3 regions of the Stomatohabitans albus genome follow, and region 3 is predicted to be linked to each of the others. Evidence: riboswitches for the same ligand, from Rfam matches in the RefSeq annotation. Region 3 holds a riboswitch; each other region holds the start of a gene.
What was found. A riboswitch is a leader RNA that binds a small molecule or an ion and turns the genes downstream of it on or off. The one in region 3 is predicted to bind cobalamin.

Region 1 (5,725 bases), 610 kb from region 3:
GTGTTGGATTAGACGCATAACAACACGTCGCAGCCAACACCTGAACAGGATTTAAGCGTTTTTAGCTGGGGTTATGGGTGGGGGAGCGCCTCCCCTGGTCCGCAATGGCGGGGGCGGGTTTGTTGGAGGGGCGAACTTCCGGGCGACCACGCGGGTCAAGGCGGTCCATGCGAACGTCTACGACTTGACCGACGTGCCACTTGCCATCCGTGGTTGCCATGCCGTGTTCGACAAGCTCAAGGCTGACCTTTTCACGTGGGGGTAGCCCCAACATGCGCGCCGCAGGCAAGAACGCCCCGATCCCGGCACGGGTCAACCGGACACGGGCACCAGAGGCGGTGAGCTCCGTAATCTGTGCTGGTGTCGGCCAATGCAACCCGCCGGTCTTTCGCGGCAAGAACACCGCCCACAATCCCGCACGCTCTAAGGCTTGGGTGCGGTTGGCTCCTCCGGTTCGGTAGTCAAGCCATGCCGCCAACTTTTCCAAATCATCGGTCGTGTACGGCAGTGCTTCGTTTGCGAGATGAGCACGTACCTGGCGATGCACGATGAGGTCAGCGTAGCGTCGCAGTGGGCTCGTGAAATGGGTGTACGCAGTAGACCCCATGGCGACGTGACCATCAGGCTCAACCACATAGGTGGCTCGACCAACTGAAGAACCGGCAACCACGGCGAGCATATCGGCATCATCGGTGTTGCCAGCAGCTCGGAGATCAGCCACCGCCTGCATAATTTCTTCCACTGATGGACTGTCTGGGTCCGCCACATCGACCTTAAGGGTCTTCACCAACTTGGTGAGAGTCTCCAAGCGTTCAGGATCAAACCCGGTGTGTGACCGATACAACAAGGGGATACGGCGTTCGATAGCCCATGAAGCTACTGCCTCATTGGCGGCCACCATTGCGGTTTCAACCATTTGTTGGGCGCCGGGGTACTTATTCGCCTTCTTGAGCACGATGCGCCCATCTTCAACGCGAAGCTCCACTTCTTCGCGGGTGAATAAGTCATCAATCGTGATGCGCCGTTCACGGTTTTTTGTGAGGCGCTTACTGACTTCCTCAAGGGCATCCATACACACCTTGATTGCGCCTGCTTTACCTGTGGGAGCGCTATGGGTATTCCCTGGTCGCAAGAGCGGCGCTAAGTCACCCGTGCGCAGCCACTTTTCAACACCCTCATAGCTCAGGCGGACAGTCGGGCTTATCCACGACAGGCTCACCTCAGCCCCGGTGACGGTTCCATCAGGGTAGACCAGCATACGAACGGTTACGGCACGACGGTCTTTCTGGGCATGCAAACTCAGCTCGTCCTCGCTGAGTTTGGGGTCCAGCATGGACATATTGGCGCCACTGGCAAAATACGACGTGGTGGCCATCGTGCGTGCGTATTGGTCGGCTGTTGAACCGATCCCTACAGTGCCTGCCGCATCAGCGATATGCACCGTGAGCAGGACTGGATCAGTATCATCTCCACTCCACGCGGCACTGATGGCATCATCAAGGTCTTGGGTCGAATCATCATCAATCGTGACACAGGTTTCGTGGCGACGATCAATCAGTTCCGCTGCCGGACCGGGCACTGGCCCCTCTAGGGCGCTCATTTCACCGGCTAGGCCTTCTTGACCATTCGTCATACGACCCAGCGTTACTAACGACCAGCGCACCGCCAACTTGGAATCAAGGTCAACAGCTTCAACCCCAAGGGGGAAATCAGAAGCGTTGGCGGCACCATGTGCAATCACAATCGCACTTGCCCGAATCGCAGATGGTGCTTCAACCGGAGCTGGTTGGGTTACCTGAGCGGTGCAGGTAGCCCGCCCGTCATTGCTGACCATTGCGACAACTTGACGGCCTTCGGCATGGCGGAGTGCATCACTCATCGCGTCGGTCATGGGAATCTCACCGTTACCGAGGCGTGAATCGAGTTCGAGTACCATCTTGCCGGCAAATGGACGAATAACCCCAACGACAAAGCGGCGTGGGCGTTTAACAAGGCTCAGTTCGTTTGCCGTTAATCGGTCTTGATCGTCGACTTCAAGACGAGCGGTAACCACATCGCCGTCAATCCAGCCACTCCCAACAGCGGGAGGAACAAAGACACTCGTCAGCTCATGGCGCTGGCCGGTGTCATCTACAACGACGGCATGACCGCCTTCAACATCTACGAACCCAAAGCCGCGGCTATGCGGCGTGTATCGCCCCGTTACCTGCACTATGCCACCAATCTGTTGTATGCCTCTTGCTCATGGTTAGGTAGGAAAAGCTACCCGTAGTGAACGATTCTTGTCCACTTAAACGCCTAAGAGAAAACAGATTAAGCTACCAATTGAGCATAACGGCTCTATTCGTCATTCAGAAAGGAATGCACATGGCTTCACTTACGTTCCGGGGAACACCCGTCAATACGAATGCTGACTTTATTGCCGCAGGTGCAGTAATGCCAGAAGTCAAGGTGGTTACGGGCACGCTGGATGAAATCCAGGCAAATGAAGTTTCTTCTGGCACCGTCATTTTGAATATTTTTCCGTCCATCGACACCGGAGTGTGTGCAACAAGCGTTGAGACCTTTTCTAGCCGTGCCAAAGAAGAAGATTTAAGTGTTATCAATTTGAGTGTAGATACACCATTTGCGCAAGAACGGTTTGCAGCAGACAACAATATTGAAGGGGTCACGTTTGGGTCATTTGCCCGTAATCGTGACGGCCTTGCCAACCTGGGTGCATTGATGGTTGATGGTCCGCTCGAAAATTTTGCGGCCCGTAGCGTTGTCGTTGTTAAAGACGGCAAGGTTGTGTACAGCCAGCTTGTCGAAGAAATCGCTCAAGAACCTGATTATGACGCGGCCATCGCCGCCGCAACGGCCTAACTGTACGGATAACTCATCATTCATGAAGGCAAACTGTTCGGTTTGCCTTCATTGCGTTCTCCTTGGACGGGCCGAGGTCTGGCACAATCAAACCGATTCAGCAGGATGCCAAACATCGTAACGACCAATCCATCAAGGTGAACCATAGGTAGCAATAGAGCTTGGTTCTAATGGGCTGGATTGCTTTGGGTTGCAGTAATGTGAGTTGGACCCGCAAAGGTGCTAATGTTCTTCACCGAAGTTGAGCTACCCATTCGTTGGGTACGGGAACCCGGTGCAAATCCGGGACTGGCGCGCAACGGTAACGGTTACATATTTGTGAAATGCCACTGGGAAACCCTGGGAAGGTCGCAAATACGCAAAAGCCGGAGTCCGGACACCACAACTTCATTGACATATCAACCCAGAGCCTCGCGTACAGGCTCGAGGCATTTGGAGCATTCCCTTGAACCCAAGGAAGGCAATTCAGGGAGCAGCAAAGCGATACGCGTTGGTGCTTGCCCTCATTATTCTTGCAATGACTGCGGTCAGCGTCGTTTACTCCGTCAATATCGGATCTGAACCACTTGATAGTGATGCCGTATGGGATGTAGTCCGTAGTCACCTAACAGGGGTAGAGAGTCAAGACAAAACAGTTGAATCAATCGTGTGGGAACTGCGGTTCCCGCGTGCCATTCTTTCTGTGGTTGTCGGTGCAGGCCTAGGCTTGGCTGGCTGTGGCATGCAAACCCTGGTCCGCAACCCCCTTGCTGACCCCTATCTCCTCGGTGTCTCTGCCGGCGCTTCGGTCGGGGCAACGGCAGTGATTACGTTCGGCATTTTCTCGGGCTTTGGATTGTGGGCTATTTCAGTGGGTGCACTCCTTGGGTCTATAGCTGCAGCCCTTTCCGTATATATGGTTGCGCTTGCCCAAGGCGGTCTCACGCCCATTCGATTGGTGCTCTCAGGCGTTGTCCTATCCGCTGCGTTTTCGGCGATCGCAAGTTTTCTTGTGTTCAAAGGCCCTGACCCTCGGGCAGCCCAATCCGTACTTTTTTGGCTCCTTGGGAGCGTTTCTGGAGCTCAATGGGACAAATTGGCTATCCCTACCGCAACGGTGATCCTCTGTTTCTTGCTCTTCATCCTCGGTCACAACTGGCTCGACGCACTGGCTTGGGGGCCTGACGCTGCAGCCTCCCTCGGTATCCCGGTCAACCGGCTTCGACAAGGCCTCTTTATTTTGCTCGCAGTCCTTGTTGGGGTCCTCGTCGCCGTTTCAGGTGGGATCGGGTTCGTTGGACTCGTCATTCCTCACCTCTGTCGCATGGTGGTCGGATCTTTACACCGACGGTTACTTCCTCTGGCCGCCGCCTTCGGTGGATTCTTCCTGTTGTGGGTGGATGTCGTTTCACGTGTCGTTGCCGCACCCGCAGAAGTACCGCTCGGGGTGGTCACCGGGATTATCGGTGCACCTGTCTTCTTATTTGTGATGGGTAGGCGAAGCTATGGATTTGGAGGCGCATCATGACCCACCTTGTAGCTGAATCACTCACGTGCAGTATTGGGCAACGAGAGATTGTCACCGATATCAATCTCCACGTCGAACCACATACGATGACGGCCATCGTTGGGGTCAACGGGGTTGGCAAGTCCACCCTGATGCGGGTGCTGGCCGGCATTAACCCGGCAACAAGCGGTCGGGTCCTTATCGACGATGTTGATATTGCCACCGTGTCCCCCCGTGCTCGGGCGCGCATGTTGGCCTTTGTCGCCCAGGAAGAAGCTGCCCCTGAAGATTTGACCCTCACCGAGATGATTTCTCTCGGTCGGTTGCCTCATATGATGCCCTGGCAGGTGGGTGGCAAAGAAGAGAAAAAGATTATTGCGACATGCCTAGAACTTGTGGGGTTGACACACCTCGCTGATCGTGAGTGCAGGCAGCTCTCCGGCGGTGAACGGCGACGGGCCATGCTGGCCAAAGGATTCGCACAAGGCACCGATCTGCTCTTGCTTGACGAGCCGACCAATCACTTGGATGTGCACCATCAAATTCATCTCCTGCAAACGATGCGAGAAAGTGGGCGCACGATCATCGCCACGATTCATGACCTTGACCTGGCGATGGGGTGGTTTGACCGCATTGTGATTCTTTCTGATGGCAAAACCCTTTCAGCTGGCTCGCCCGAATCAACGATGACCACCCACAATCTTGATGCCGCATTCGATGTCATCTCACGGCAAATACCGCCCAATGAACATGGGGTTTCCCACCTCGTTATTGATGGGCTCACCGAACGAACTGTACACACTGAAGACAACTAAAGGAAAAACAATGATTACCTCGCCATCTATTAAGGTCGCTGCCTTGCTGAGCATGTCAGTACTGGCCTTGAGTGCTTGTACTACCCCGTCCGACTCACCATCTGCACCAGCTGATACCTCATCTACGGCCAGTGCCGCTGAATCAACGGCTGCAGCGGACGACGCTTCACCTTCAGCGTCAACCGATGTCGCCAACGCATCACAGAGCGATGGTCCGGTTACGGTTACCAACTGTGGTGAGGAACTGATGTTGCCAAAACAGGCGACAAAGATGTATGTCAATGATGGCAACATCATCTCGTTGGCACTAGCGGTAGGGGCTGCCGATGAAATCACTGCAGTGAGTAGCCTCCAACGTGATAAGGCCGTATTGAAGCAAAAGTTTGGCGATGTCGTCGACGGGCTTAACGTGGTAGCCGAGAAATACCCGACGCTGGAATCCATTATTGCCGCCGATCCTGACCTGATGGTTGCTGGGTGGAATTATGGCTTCTCAGAGGGGAATAACTTAACGCCCGATATTCTCAAGGAGAAAGACATCCCGTCCTATATCCTCACC
Region 2 (5,725 bases), on a different contig from region 3:
ATGGACCCAACCGCGAGGGCAGCCACAATGCGTGGGGCTCTCAGTTCCCACACAATCTGTTCATACAGCTGGTCGCTTGGTGCACCAGCATTCAACCCGAGGTGACCCGCAATAACCGTGATCACCTCATGGGTGGGGAGGCTTACCGACCCTACCCCTAGTGCCAAGATGGCACTAACGATAAGGGCCGCGATTAGGCCGGCGATAACCACCAGCCGTTTCATGGTTACTTCGATTCGCTCAGTTGCTTGTCAAGGCTTTCAACGCCATCAACAAGGGTGACACCCGGCGTGGTCTGGCTGAAGGGAAGCGTTACAAACTTATCTTCTTTAACGGCACGGAGTTCTTTCAACACCGGATCCGCTTTGGCGTGTTCGATCTTGCTTTGTGCAGTATCCCAGCTTGCGTCTGCGAGCACGATCCAGTCGGGATCTGCGGCAACAAAGTTTTCCCAAGTGCCATTAAACCAGTTGGATTGTTCGCTCTTGAAGGCATTTTCGAGGCCCACGGCATCCATCAGTAATTGTGGACCACCAGTACCACCGGCAACGAAGGGAGCATCGGTCTTTCCGCTGTCCCACCACACGACTTTGGCACCCTTTCCAGCCTTATTATCCTTGACCTTATCAAGGGTGGCGGTCATATCCTTCACCAGCATTTCACCCTTTTCGTTCTGGCCAAAAATCTTGGCAATATCCATGATTTGGTCGTTGACCCGTTCCCAACTGGCAGGTTGGTCCTTATCTTGATCGCAGCCAAAATCACTGACATAGGTATTGATGCCATCGTCCTTTAAGGCTGGACGTTCTTTGTTATTTTTCTCACTAAAAGCTGACTGGTAGGAGGCGTACGCGAAGTCTGGTTTTGCTGCTAAGAACTGTTCAAATGTCGGATACTTTTCAGCGATAACAGGAACCTGATCATAGGCGGCCTTGAAGCGATCGGAAATAGCGGTGTCGTCAAGGTAGGCCGTGCCTGCCATCTGCTTTTCTAAGCCCAATGCCAGCATCACTTCGGTGGCACCTTGGTTCATCGTGATAGCCCGTTCAGGAGCCTTCTCGTATGTAATGCTCAGACCGCAGTTTTCAATCGTGACTGGATAAGCCGCCGCAGTTGTCGCTGATGACTCACTTGCTTCAGCCGTTTCACTCATATCGGCTGATGCAGATGCACTCGCTTCGGTGGTCGGAGCTGCACTTGCAGATTCACTCCCAGAAGGTGCCGCATTTGAACTGCATGCTGCCAGGAGTACAGCAAATGGAAGTGTGGCTAATGCCCAACGTTTAGTCATGGTATGACCTTTCTTTATCGTTATGATATTGGATGTTATTGGAAATAATTGTTTTTACTTTGGATGCCGTGCTATCGAGATCATCTGGGTCTCCACGCATCCATGTCTGGTACGGCTGAACACATACGACAGGTGCGTGATTGCACGGGTACAGGCAGCCGGTCAGCGCGATCAAACAATCTTCGGCGATACCCGCATCGTTAAGGTGGCTATACAAATGGTCAGCAACCTCACGTGCTCCCTTGGCGAGACACCGTGGACCTTGGCAAATGAGAAGATGGGCTTTATGGGGCGGTGGTTCTTCCCATGTTGGGTTTTCTAGCCCAGCCTCTGCACCGGTAACTGGCCGTACCTTGGCACGCCGGGCGAGAGCGATCTGTTGGGCATCACAGTCATGCACCAACTCGGTGCTTACATAGACCGGGGTATCAGGATGGCTTCGCAGCCAATGTCCGGCAACCCGCTTCAACCATGAACGGGCAGGCCCACTCCCTGTTCGGGTGTACCCAATGAGGTGAATGGGGCGAACAGGATTGGCCACAACGAGTTCATCGAGCACACTGACCAATGTAGGCCGTCCACTTTGCAAGGCCGCAACACGCAAACCATAGGGTTGGACGACCTTGTACAGCTCCACAAGGTCGAGCGCATCAGTGTGCGCAAGTGCGACCACAACGACGGCAGCATGGGCAAGCGCAGCGTCGCGGGCAGATTTAATTGGTGTTGCGATAGAAGTTTTCCTTAGAACACGTGTCCATAACGCGGAACACGGCGGACGGTCGAACCTGGTCGGTCTTCGGACTTGGCCTTCCCGTTTCCATCGCCTTCCCAACCGAAGTCAGTGGCGTGTGATGAAACAAAAGCGTTACCGCTGCGCGTCAGTTCTGGATTTGCACCAGATTCCCGTAACACCAGTTCGTCGAACGAGCCTAGCCATCTAAGTGGGGATACGTCAAATCATTCTCAGATGCAACTAGCCCGACCAAGCGGTTGTTTGTGGCCAAGTCGGTGTACCGTCATTGCGCGTTATGGCGTTACGAAGCCGATTCGAGTTGCGCTGCAAGGCGTTGAGCACCATCAACCATTGTGACGCCAGGAGTTGTTTCGCTATAGGGAATAACGAGGTACTTCTCCTCTTGTACAGCCCGCAACCTATTAAGTGCAGGATCGTTCTTCAGATATTCTTTCTTCTGGTCAGCTGGACCCCAGGTTGCATCAATGAGCACAATCCAATCTGGATCTGCGGCAATGACATCTTCCCAGCTCCCGTTAAACCAGTTTTTCTGTTGGTCAGCAAACGCGTTGGTAAGCCCAACCGCATCCAGAATTAGTTGTGGACCGCCAGTACCACCACCAAGGAATGGCTTATCCGTCTCGTTATCCCACCACACCGCCGTTGCGCCATTGCCTACGTTTTGGGCACGGAGTTCATCAAGCTTTTGTTTCTGGGTGGTTCGTAGTGCGGTGGCACGCTCGGGCACCCCAAAGATTGCAGCAATTTCGTCGAGTTGCCGCCAAATATCTTCCCATGTTGTTATTGTCCCCTGTTCACAGTCATCCTCGGTGACGTACGTCCGGATGCCGTCAGCCAGCAGGTCTTCACGTGCCTTGGTGAACTTGTCGCTAAAGACACCGCCGTATGAGGCATAGGCAAAGTCTGGTCGAGCTGCAAGAAACTGTTCGAGGTTCGGCCACTTTTCGTTGATGATGGGAATGTTGTTATAGGCCTCAGCAAACCGTGGACTCACCTGAAGGTCATCCCAGTAGGCGGTGCCAACCATCTTGTCTTGGAGCTCCAAAGACAGCATGACTTCTGTGGACCCTTGGTTCAGCGACACCGCTCGTTCTGGGGATTGCTCATAGGTCATACTGATGCCACAGTTTTCTATGGTGACAGGGTAGCCATCGGCCACTGCACCAGAGCCGGTGGTACTCGGCGCATCTGATGGGGAATCTGCGGTTGAAACTGATGGTGTGGCACTTGAACTGCCCTCACTGGGTACTGGCGGGTTTGCGGCACAGGCGGCCAAACTTAGGGATATAGCCAGGCCGACAAGGCCAGTACGGTGCATGCAAGGGATTGGCATAACGCTCCTTAGGGATGAGGCTTAGCGGTATTGGCTTTCTCACCCTAGGGAATGTTGCAAGAACGTTGCAATTTATACAAGCCCAATTCAATGGCGTATGAACCAGCTCCAGAACGGCTGGCCGACCTACTTACCAGGTGCCAGAGAATACTGAAACGGCCGGCCCGGTCATCATGAGTGGAGCATTGTCCTTGGGCCAGTCGATATGAATCTGTCCACCTGGCAAATACACCGTTACCGCCCGTTCGGTGAGGCCGTGGGCGATAGCAGCAACCGCCATAGCCGACGACCCAGTACCACTAGCGAGGGTTTCACCAACCCCGCGTTCATGAATACGCCCCACGACGGTCGTGGAGGTTGTGGAAGCGATGACTTCGACATTGGTACCGTCTGGAAAGTCAGGGTGATGTTCGATAAATGGTCCAATACGGTTCAAGGGGTAGTCCAGGACACAGTCAGCACCAACGCGCCCCATCACAACTACCGCATGGGGGTTTCCCATTGAAAGGGTCGTGAGTGGAATAATGGCGCCATCTGGCATCGCGATCTTGTGGTTGCGGCTAAAGAGTTCGGGGATACCCATGTTGACCGTGGCCGCTGAAAAGGCACCCGTTTCATCACGGTGAATCGTGACGTGCTTCATGCCTGCGCGAGTATCGACGTTGACGGTTGTGGCATCAGGATGTGCTTGGGCATACCACATCGCAACGGTACGCACCCCGTTGCCACACATTTCAGCAATTGACCCATCAGCATTGCGATAATCCATAAAGACCGCACCCGTTTCAGTCGTCGGTGCGCCGATACGGATCACCCCGTCAGCTCCAATCCCAACGTGCCGATCACACATTGCCTTGGTGAGGTCTTCGGTGAGGGTCAACTGGTCATCGGTATCGGGAAGCAACACAAAGTCGTTGCCACAGCCGTGAGCTTTGATGAAGTGCAACGGTGCCATTATGGTCCTTTATCGTATAGGGATGGTGGGTTGGTGAATGCGGTAATCAGTTGTTCGGTGAGGTCTTGGCCACTCCCCCATGTAATACGGGGGTCCTTTGCAAACCAGCGTTGTTGCCGTGCGGCATATTGACGGGTTCGGTTGATTGTTTGGGTTTTGGCCTCCCCAAGGGACCATTCCCCACGAATTGCAGCCATCATTTCTTTATAGCCATGTGCTTGAGCTGCTGTTCTACTCAAATCAGCCTCCAAGAGGCGGGTGCATTCATCTAGCCACCCTGCGGCAAGCATCATGTCGGTTCGCTCGGCAATCCGCTCCCGTAGTTCTTCACGGTCACGGTGTAACCCAAAGCATTGCATGCCAGGGAATACCGTTTGATAGCTATCCCAGTCGGTGGCAAATGCGCTAAAGGGCCTTCCTGTGAGCTCAATCACTTCTAACGCTCTGGTCGTACGCCGCGCATTATCGGGTTCAATTTTGGCCGCTGCTGCCGGATCCTTTGCATGCAGTTCAGCATGCCCACCTCGTGGGTCTTGGCTGACCCTCCGGCTAATTCGTGCCCGAACAGCGGGATCCGTGGGTGGAAAGTGCATCACATCAAGTACGGCACGGGCATACAAGCCGCTGCCACCCACACACAGAACCCGTTCACCAGCAGCAAGGAGGCGAGTGATGGTAGCTCGACATTCACCCTGAAACCAGGCCACGGTGCCATCTTCAGATGGGTCAAGCAGGTCAAGACAGTGGTGTGGCACGCGTGCTTGGTCTTCTCGCGTTGGTTTTGCCGTGCCAATATCCATGCCCCGATACACGGTGAAGGCATCGATGGCAACGATATGGGCACCCGTTTCGTGCGCTACAGCCATTGCAATGGCCGACTTGCCTGAGCCAGTTGGCCCAAGGAGGGTGACAAGCCGGTTCGTGGTGTCGTAGACGGCCACTGCAGACAGGTGTCTAGGATACGAGGGCGGGAACGTCACCTATGAGGTAGTGATCTGCTGTTCGGGTAATGCGCACATCATGGAACGTACCGGGCACGATACCAGGGCCTGCGGGCAGGTGGACAAGCCGGTTATGGCGAGTACGTCCGCTCATCATTGTGGCATCAGTTTTGGATGGACCCTCAATGAGTACCTCTTGGATTTTGCCCAATTGACGGGCATGACTTTCTTCGCTGAGGCGTTTGGTGAGCGCACTTAGGCGAGGGAACCGTTCGTCCATCACGGCTTGATCAACTTGTTCTTCAAGGTCTGCGGCGACTGTGCCGGGGCGTTTGGAGTATTTGAAGGTGAAGGCCGAATCAAATGCAGCTTGTTCCGTTACGCGCATCGTGTCTTCAAAATCTTCTTCAGTTTCACCGGGGAAGCCCACGATAATGTCTGTACTGATAGC
Region 3 (5,725 bases):
ACCTTCAATGAGGCGCTCGGGATTATCGCCGTACACATTGTCGAATCCGACGGCATCAAAGATGGGTTGCACCATTGATGCGTTGCCATAGCCCCAGAACTCTTCGGTGCCTTCATCGATATAGATACCTGCGGCACTAACGCGTTCATCGGGAGCTTTTTCGCGCACAGCTTTAATTTTCTGATCCAGTCGGTCAACAAGCTGCTTGCCAGCCTCAGGATCATTCATAATTTTGGCGAATTTAAGCGATTCCTTCTTCGCATCCTCAAAGGAAGCAGGCTTTCGTTCAAGTTCACTGCAGTACTGGTCGGGCACATACATATTGATGCCTGACTTCTTTAATGCCTCACTATCAGCGGCATTCGTGGTTCCAATAACCAGGTCGGGGTGCACTTCTAAAATCTTTTCCAGTGAGACATTGACCCCACCGCCCTCAGTTTTCGTGCCTTCGAGGAGCGGAATGCGCTCAAGCTGGGCATACACCTCATCGTCATAGATACCTGGTGTGGCTGCTTGGCTCATCGCCACGACGCGATCCATCTTTCCTAGTTCGGAAAGGAACGGAACCCCAATGTCATAGAGCAGCACAATGCGCTCAGGTGCCTTTTCAAAGGTCAACTCCTCCGTACAGCTCATCACGGTGTATGGGCCCGTTTCAGGAGTGAGTCCCGCGTCCCCACCTCCTGCTGCAGAGGTTGATGATTCCGTTGCCGCCGGTGTTGTCGTTTCGGCAGAGGACTCAGCCGTAGGGGCGCTGGACTGAACCGGTTGTGGTGCCGGTGCCGTGCATGCGGCAAGCGCCCCCGCACACAATGCGGCCATGAGGCTATTTTTTACAAAAGTTACGTTCATCACACTCGACCTTCGGTTACGAACCAAGCAGTTCATTCAGTTTTTCGACACCCTCAATCGTGTTCGGTGTGGGTGGGTCGGTGTACACAAAAGGCAGGGCGTACACCTTGTTGTTCTTCACTGCATCTAAATCTTGAGCTCCCGGTAAGGCGACAAACGCTTGTTTCAGTGCTTCCGGGTCATCACGTTGGTAGAGCAACACCACCGTGCCTGGGTTTTCAGTCAAAATGGCTTCAATGGCCGTATCACGGATAATCCGTTCATCGCGATTGGCATACACATTTTCAAGGCCAACCGCTTCAAACATCGGCTGAACCATAGAGCCGTTGCCATAGGCCGTATACGTCGTTTTGCCTTGTGAGGCATATAACGCCATCCCGGTTCCGCGAGGTGTTGCATTCATTGACTTGATCTCAGCTACACGCGCATTCATTCGCTTGATCAATGCTTCGCCCTCATCAGCGACATCAAATATTGCGGCGTACTTGCGCACCTCATCGTTAATATCATGGAAAATCGCGTGGCTGGTCTTAACGTCCGGGCACCAGGCATCGGGTGAGTAGAACGGCACACCAGCTTGAGTTAATGCCGCTCGGTCAGCCCCTGAGTCGTATCCAACAACTAAATCTGGATTGGCCGCCAGTAAGGTTTCGGTGGATACCTGGCTGCCACCCGTAGCGTTCTCTACATGATCAAGCAGAGGAATAGACGAGAGCTTGGCCATGAGCTCATCGCTGTAGATCCCTTCGGGAATCGGTTCCCCTAAGGCAACAACCTTGTCAAGCAAGCCCATCTCATTCATAAACGGGATTGAGTCGTCACCGAGCAATACAACACGTTCAGGTGCACGGTCAAAGGTCAACGTCTGTGTACAACTCATCACCTTGATGGCCGGTTCATTGGCTACTGCTGGTGAACCGGAGGTCCCTGGAGCGGGTGTAGCGGTTGAAGAGGAAACAGAAGCCGGTTGCGTCGTGCTACACGCGGAGAGGCTGACGCACCCAATGAGGGTGAATGCTACAAGTGAATAGCGAGCCAACACGTTCCTTTCCTCCGTCTCTAAAACTTGGCTGTACTGGTTGTTTGGCTTACAACGGGGTCTTACTTTTATGCAACAGCATCAGTAGGAATGGGGCACCTACGGAGCCTGTGATTACGCCGATTGGAAGTTCAACTGGTGATAAGGCAACCCGGGCAATGGAGTCAGCCGCCACAAGGAAGGCAGAGCCCAATAGGACACACCCGAGGGTGACCATGCGTTGGGCGCGGCCAAGGAGACCGCGCACCAAGTGGGGGACAACCAGGCCAACAAACCCGATCCCACCTGAGGCGCTAACCACAATCCCAACGCCGATCGAAACCACAATGAGGAGCCCAATGCGGACAGCATTAGGGTTAATGCCCACCGCCTGGGCTGCCTCATCACCGCCACCAAGCGCGTCAAGCGCTGGCCCGAAATACGCAACTACCAGACACACAAAGAGTGCCGCTAGTGCGCAAATCATGGCATCTTGCCAACTGGCTCGAGCGAGAGAGCCAAGCATCCAAAACAACACAGAACGTGCAGTTTCAGGGTTGTCGGCACTGAATACCAGCATGTTTGTTATCGCGGTAAACCCATACCCCACGGCCAACCCTGAGAGGATGAGCTTGGCGGGTGAGGGTCGGCGCCCCGCGAATAACAAGGTGGCAAGGGTTGCCACCAATGCGCCGAAAAAGGCAAAGACCGGGAGCGTCATGACGCCCAACCATGTTGTGCCCAACACCAACACAACAAAGGCGGCCCCTGTTGACGCCCCCGAGCTAAGCCCCAATGTGTAGGGGTCTGCAAGCGGGTTGCGTACGACGACTTGCAAAACAGCACCACTCACGGCTAACACTGCTCCGGTGAAGAGGCCGGTTATGACTCGCGGCACCCTGGTTTCCCAGATAATTGCTGCAGTCAAATTCGGCCAGTCATACACCTGCTCAGTGCCAATGGTGTGGTTGCTGATAATGTCAAGCACCACCAAGGGGTGAACGGCTGCTGGCCCTACCCCGAATGCTGAGACAAGACTGATGATCAGCACCACCACAAGGGCGATGATGTACCAGAATTTGCTAATCGACGGTACGCGCACGACTCGCTACTTCTTTATTTGCTCGCTGAGCTTTTCAACACCAATCACCGAGGTTGGTGATGGTGGATCGGTAAAGACAAATGGCAAGGGATAAACCTTGTTTTCCTTCACCGCTTTAAGATCAGAAGCTCCTGGGCTCTTTAAGAAGGTGTCAAGTACGGCCTGCTCATCATTATCGTCATGCAACAAAATGATGTGGTCAGGGTTTTCCTCAAGAATCTTCTCAACGGCGATTTCCCCAATCAGACGATTCGGGTCGTTCGCATAGACGTTCTGCAACCCAACCGTTTCCATGATCGGGTGAATCATCGAGCCATTTCCGTAGGTGTAAAACACCGGGTCACCCGCAGTGACGTATAAGGCCATCGCTGACCCTAAATCAGCCGGGGCTGCGGCCTTAATGGCATCCACCTTTGACTGGAACTCATCAATCTTCTGTTTGGCTTCATCTTCTTTCCCGAAGATCTTCCCATACTTTTCATATTCCTTAGCCACAAGGTCAAAGGATGCAGGTACGGGTTTATAATCCGGGCAGAACTGATCGGAGGTGTACATAGGCACACCGGCACTGCGTAAAGCAGCCCGGTCAGCACCCGTGTCATAGGAGATAACCAGATCGGGGTTCTGATCTAGCAGTACTTCCGTTGAAACGGTTGCGCCGCCACCTTCAGGTACCGTGTGTTCAAGCTGAGGGATGGCGTTCAACGCCTTTTCGTCCTCGGCGTTGTACACACCTGGTGGAATATCCTCACCTCGCCCAATGACAGAATCCACAACGCCGAGACCCAGGAGATAGGCCGCCGGATCGTCGCCGACCATCACCACCCGCTTGGGCGGGGTGTCAAAGGTCAGTTCATCAGTGCAACTCATCACCTTGCCAGTCGCACTTGCGGTGGTTGCGTCACTTGAGGCTTCACTTGTTGAAGCTGATGCACTTGTTGGCTCCCCTGTGCTTGATGGCGATGCACTCTGATCCACAGGGGATGGGGTTGTGCACGCAGACAATGCAAGGGCAGCAAACAATGACAAAAGAACAGCAGAACGGTTCATGTATAAGAAAATCCTTATCTTCTTCACGAGAGCCGTTACGCGAGGCTCGAAGTTGTTTCCCGGTAGGTCTTCGGACTTCACATCAACCGGAACCGACGCCTTCCCATCAGATGACAGTGGCTTGTGTCGTTCCGTCCGTGTTACCGCTGCGCGTCAGTTCAGGATTTTCACCTGATTCCCTTGCATTGGAATGCGACCGGATAGACGTACGATACCCGATACCCCTGCGGTTCTGCAAATGCCTTTGGCCTGCATTTGCCCAGGTCTTAAGCAGATAGAGGGCTTGAATCGTAGGTATTTCCTGCAATTCCTTAATTCGAGATGCACAATGGTCGGTCCGCCTCAAACGAGGTGGATTCGTGGTGGGCTGGTATGTCCAGTTCGCCCCCAGCCACTTGGCTGGTCGTCACACGATTCATTAGAGGAGTACCCCGTGGCCAAAAAAGTAAATGGCTATATCAAACTCCAGATTCCCGCCGGTCAGGCAACCCCTGCCCCGCCCGTAGGTTCATCCTTGGGTCAGTACGGCGTGAACATCATGGAGTTCTGCAAAGCGTTCAACGAGAAGACTCAGCCAATGGCTGGGGACACGATTCCCGTTGTTATTACGGTTTATGAAGACCGTTCCTTTGACTTCATCACCAAGACCCCTCCGGCTGCGCAATTACTTATCAAGGCAGCCAAGATTGCAAAGGGCTCGGGTGAACCAAACCGCAACAAAGTTGGTGAAATCAAGCGTGAGCTTGTGCGTGGCATTGCAGAAACAAAAATGCCTGACTTGAATGCCAACGACCTAGATGCGGCCACCAAGATTATTGAAGGCACCGCCCGCTCAATGGGCCTGGTTGTCGTCGACTAATAACTGCGATGTGGGAGGGCGGCTGAGACCCGCCTGAATGCACCACAAGGAGATCATATGCCTAAACGAGGTAAGAAATATTTAGAAGCAGCCAAGAAGGTTGATCGCAACGTGTTGGTTAGCCCGTCAAATGCGGTGCGCCTAGCAAAGGAAACGGTGACGGTTTCCTTCGACCCGACGGTCGAGGTAGCAATCCGCCTGGGTGTTGACCCACGTAAAGCTGATCAGATGGTTCGTGGATCAGTTATTTTGCCGGCTGGCACGGGTAAAACTAACCGTGTTGCGGTATTTGCTGAAGGCCCCAAGGCCACCGAAGCTACTGAGGCTGGCGCCGATGTTGTTGGTGTTGATGAAATCACCGACAAGATTGAATCCGGTGAGCTTGACTTTGACGTGCTCATCGCAACACCAGACCAGATGGGCAAGCTCGGTCGTTACGGTAAGGTCCTCGGCCCGCGTGGGTTGATGCCTAACCCCAAGACCGGCACCGTCACGATGGATGTAGCTAAGGCGGTTTCTGATGCCAAAGGCGGGAAGGTGGACTTCCGTGTTGATCGCCAGGCCAATGTGCACACGATTATCGGGAAAGCATCCTTCTCCGCCCAGGATCTGTGGGCAAACTACAACGCCCTTATCGAAGAGATTGCACGGTTGAAGCCCTCAAGCGCTAAAGGTCGTTACTTCAAAAACATCGCCATGAGTACTGCGATGGGCCCGTCTATTCGTGTGGCTTACGTGGAACGTGACTCCTACTCTGAGGACGACATCTTGGATACAAGCGGAAACACGTCTGAATAGTCGTTTTTCGTAAGTAATAAATGCACCAATGCGGACCCTTGTGGTC

Region 1: linked by a shared signal. The riboswitch ahead of VCU37_RS01225 (FecCD family ABC transporter permease) and the one ahead of VCU37_RS04140 (ABC transporter substrate-binding protein) in region 3 are both predicted to bind cobalamin.
Region 2: linked by a shared signal. The riboswitch ahead of VCU37_RS09025 ((2Fe-2S) ferredoxin domain-containing protein) and the one ahead of VCU37_RS04140 (ABC transporter substrate-binding protein) in region 3 are both predicted to bind cobalamin.

Annotation. Positions count from the first base shown of each region.
Region 1 is NZ_JAYKKE010000001.1:301,204-306,928, reverse strand. It holds gene VCU37_RS01240 (hypothetical protein) at 1-12, shown strand, start outside; gene VCU37_RS01235 (RNB domain-containing ribonuclease) at 62-2,212, opposite strand; gene tpx (thiol peroxidase) at 2,368-2,865, shown strand; cobalamin riboswitch at 3,090-3,266, shown strand; gene VCU37_RS01225 (FecCD family ABC transporter permease) at 3,383-4,372, shown strand; gene VCU37_RS01220 (ABC transporter ATP-binding protein) at 4,369-5,166, shown strand; gene VCU37_RS01215 (ABC transporter substrate-binding protein) at 5,177-5,725, shown strand, end outside.
Region 2 is NZ_JAYKKE010000004.1:59,186-64,910, forward strand. It holds gene VCU37_RS09015 (FecCD family ABC transporter permease) at 1-224, opposite strand, end outside; gene VCU37_RS09020 (ABC transporter substrate-binding protein) at 227-1,291, opposite strand; gene VCU37_RS09025 ((2Fe-2S) ferredoxin domain-containing protein) at 1,284-1,964, opposite strand; cobalamin riboswitch at 2,062-2,235, opposite strand; gene VCU37_RS09030 (ABC transporter substrate-binding protein) at 2,326-3,378, opposite strand; gene dapF (diaminopimelate epimerase) at 3,509-4,333, opposite strand; gene miaA (tRNA (adenosine(37)-N6)-dimethylallyltransferase MiaA) at 4,333-5,274, opposite strand; gene miaB (tRNA (N6-isopentenyl adenosine(37)-C2)-methylthiotransferase MiaB) at 5,288-5,725, opposite strand, start outside.
Region 3 is NZ_JAYKKE010000001.1:910,012-915,736, forward strand. It holds gene VCU37_RS04125 (ABC transporter substrate-binding protein) at 1-852, opposite strand, end outside; gene VCU37_RS04130 (ABC transporter substrate-binding protein) at 869-1,891, opposite strand; gene VCU37_RS04135 (FecCD family ABC transporter permease) at 1,941-2,972, opposite strand; gene VCU37_RS04140 (ABC transporter substrate-binding protein) at 2,979-4,022, opposite strand; cobalamin riboswitch at 4,067-4,236, opposite strand; gene rplK (50S ribosomal protein L11) at 4,456-4,881, shown strand; gene rplA (50S ribosomal protein L1) at 4,939-5,679, shown strand.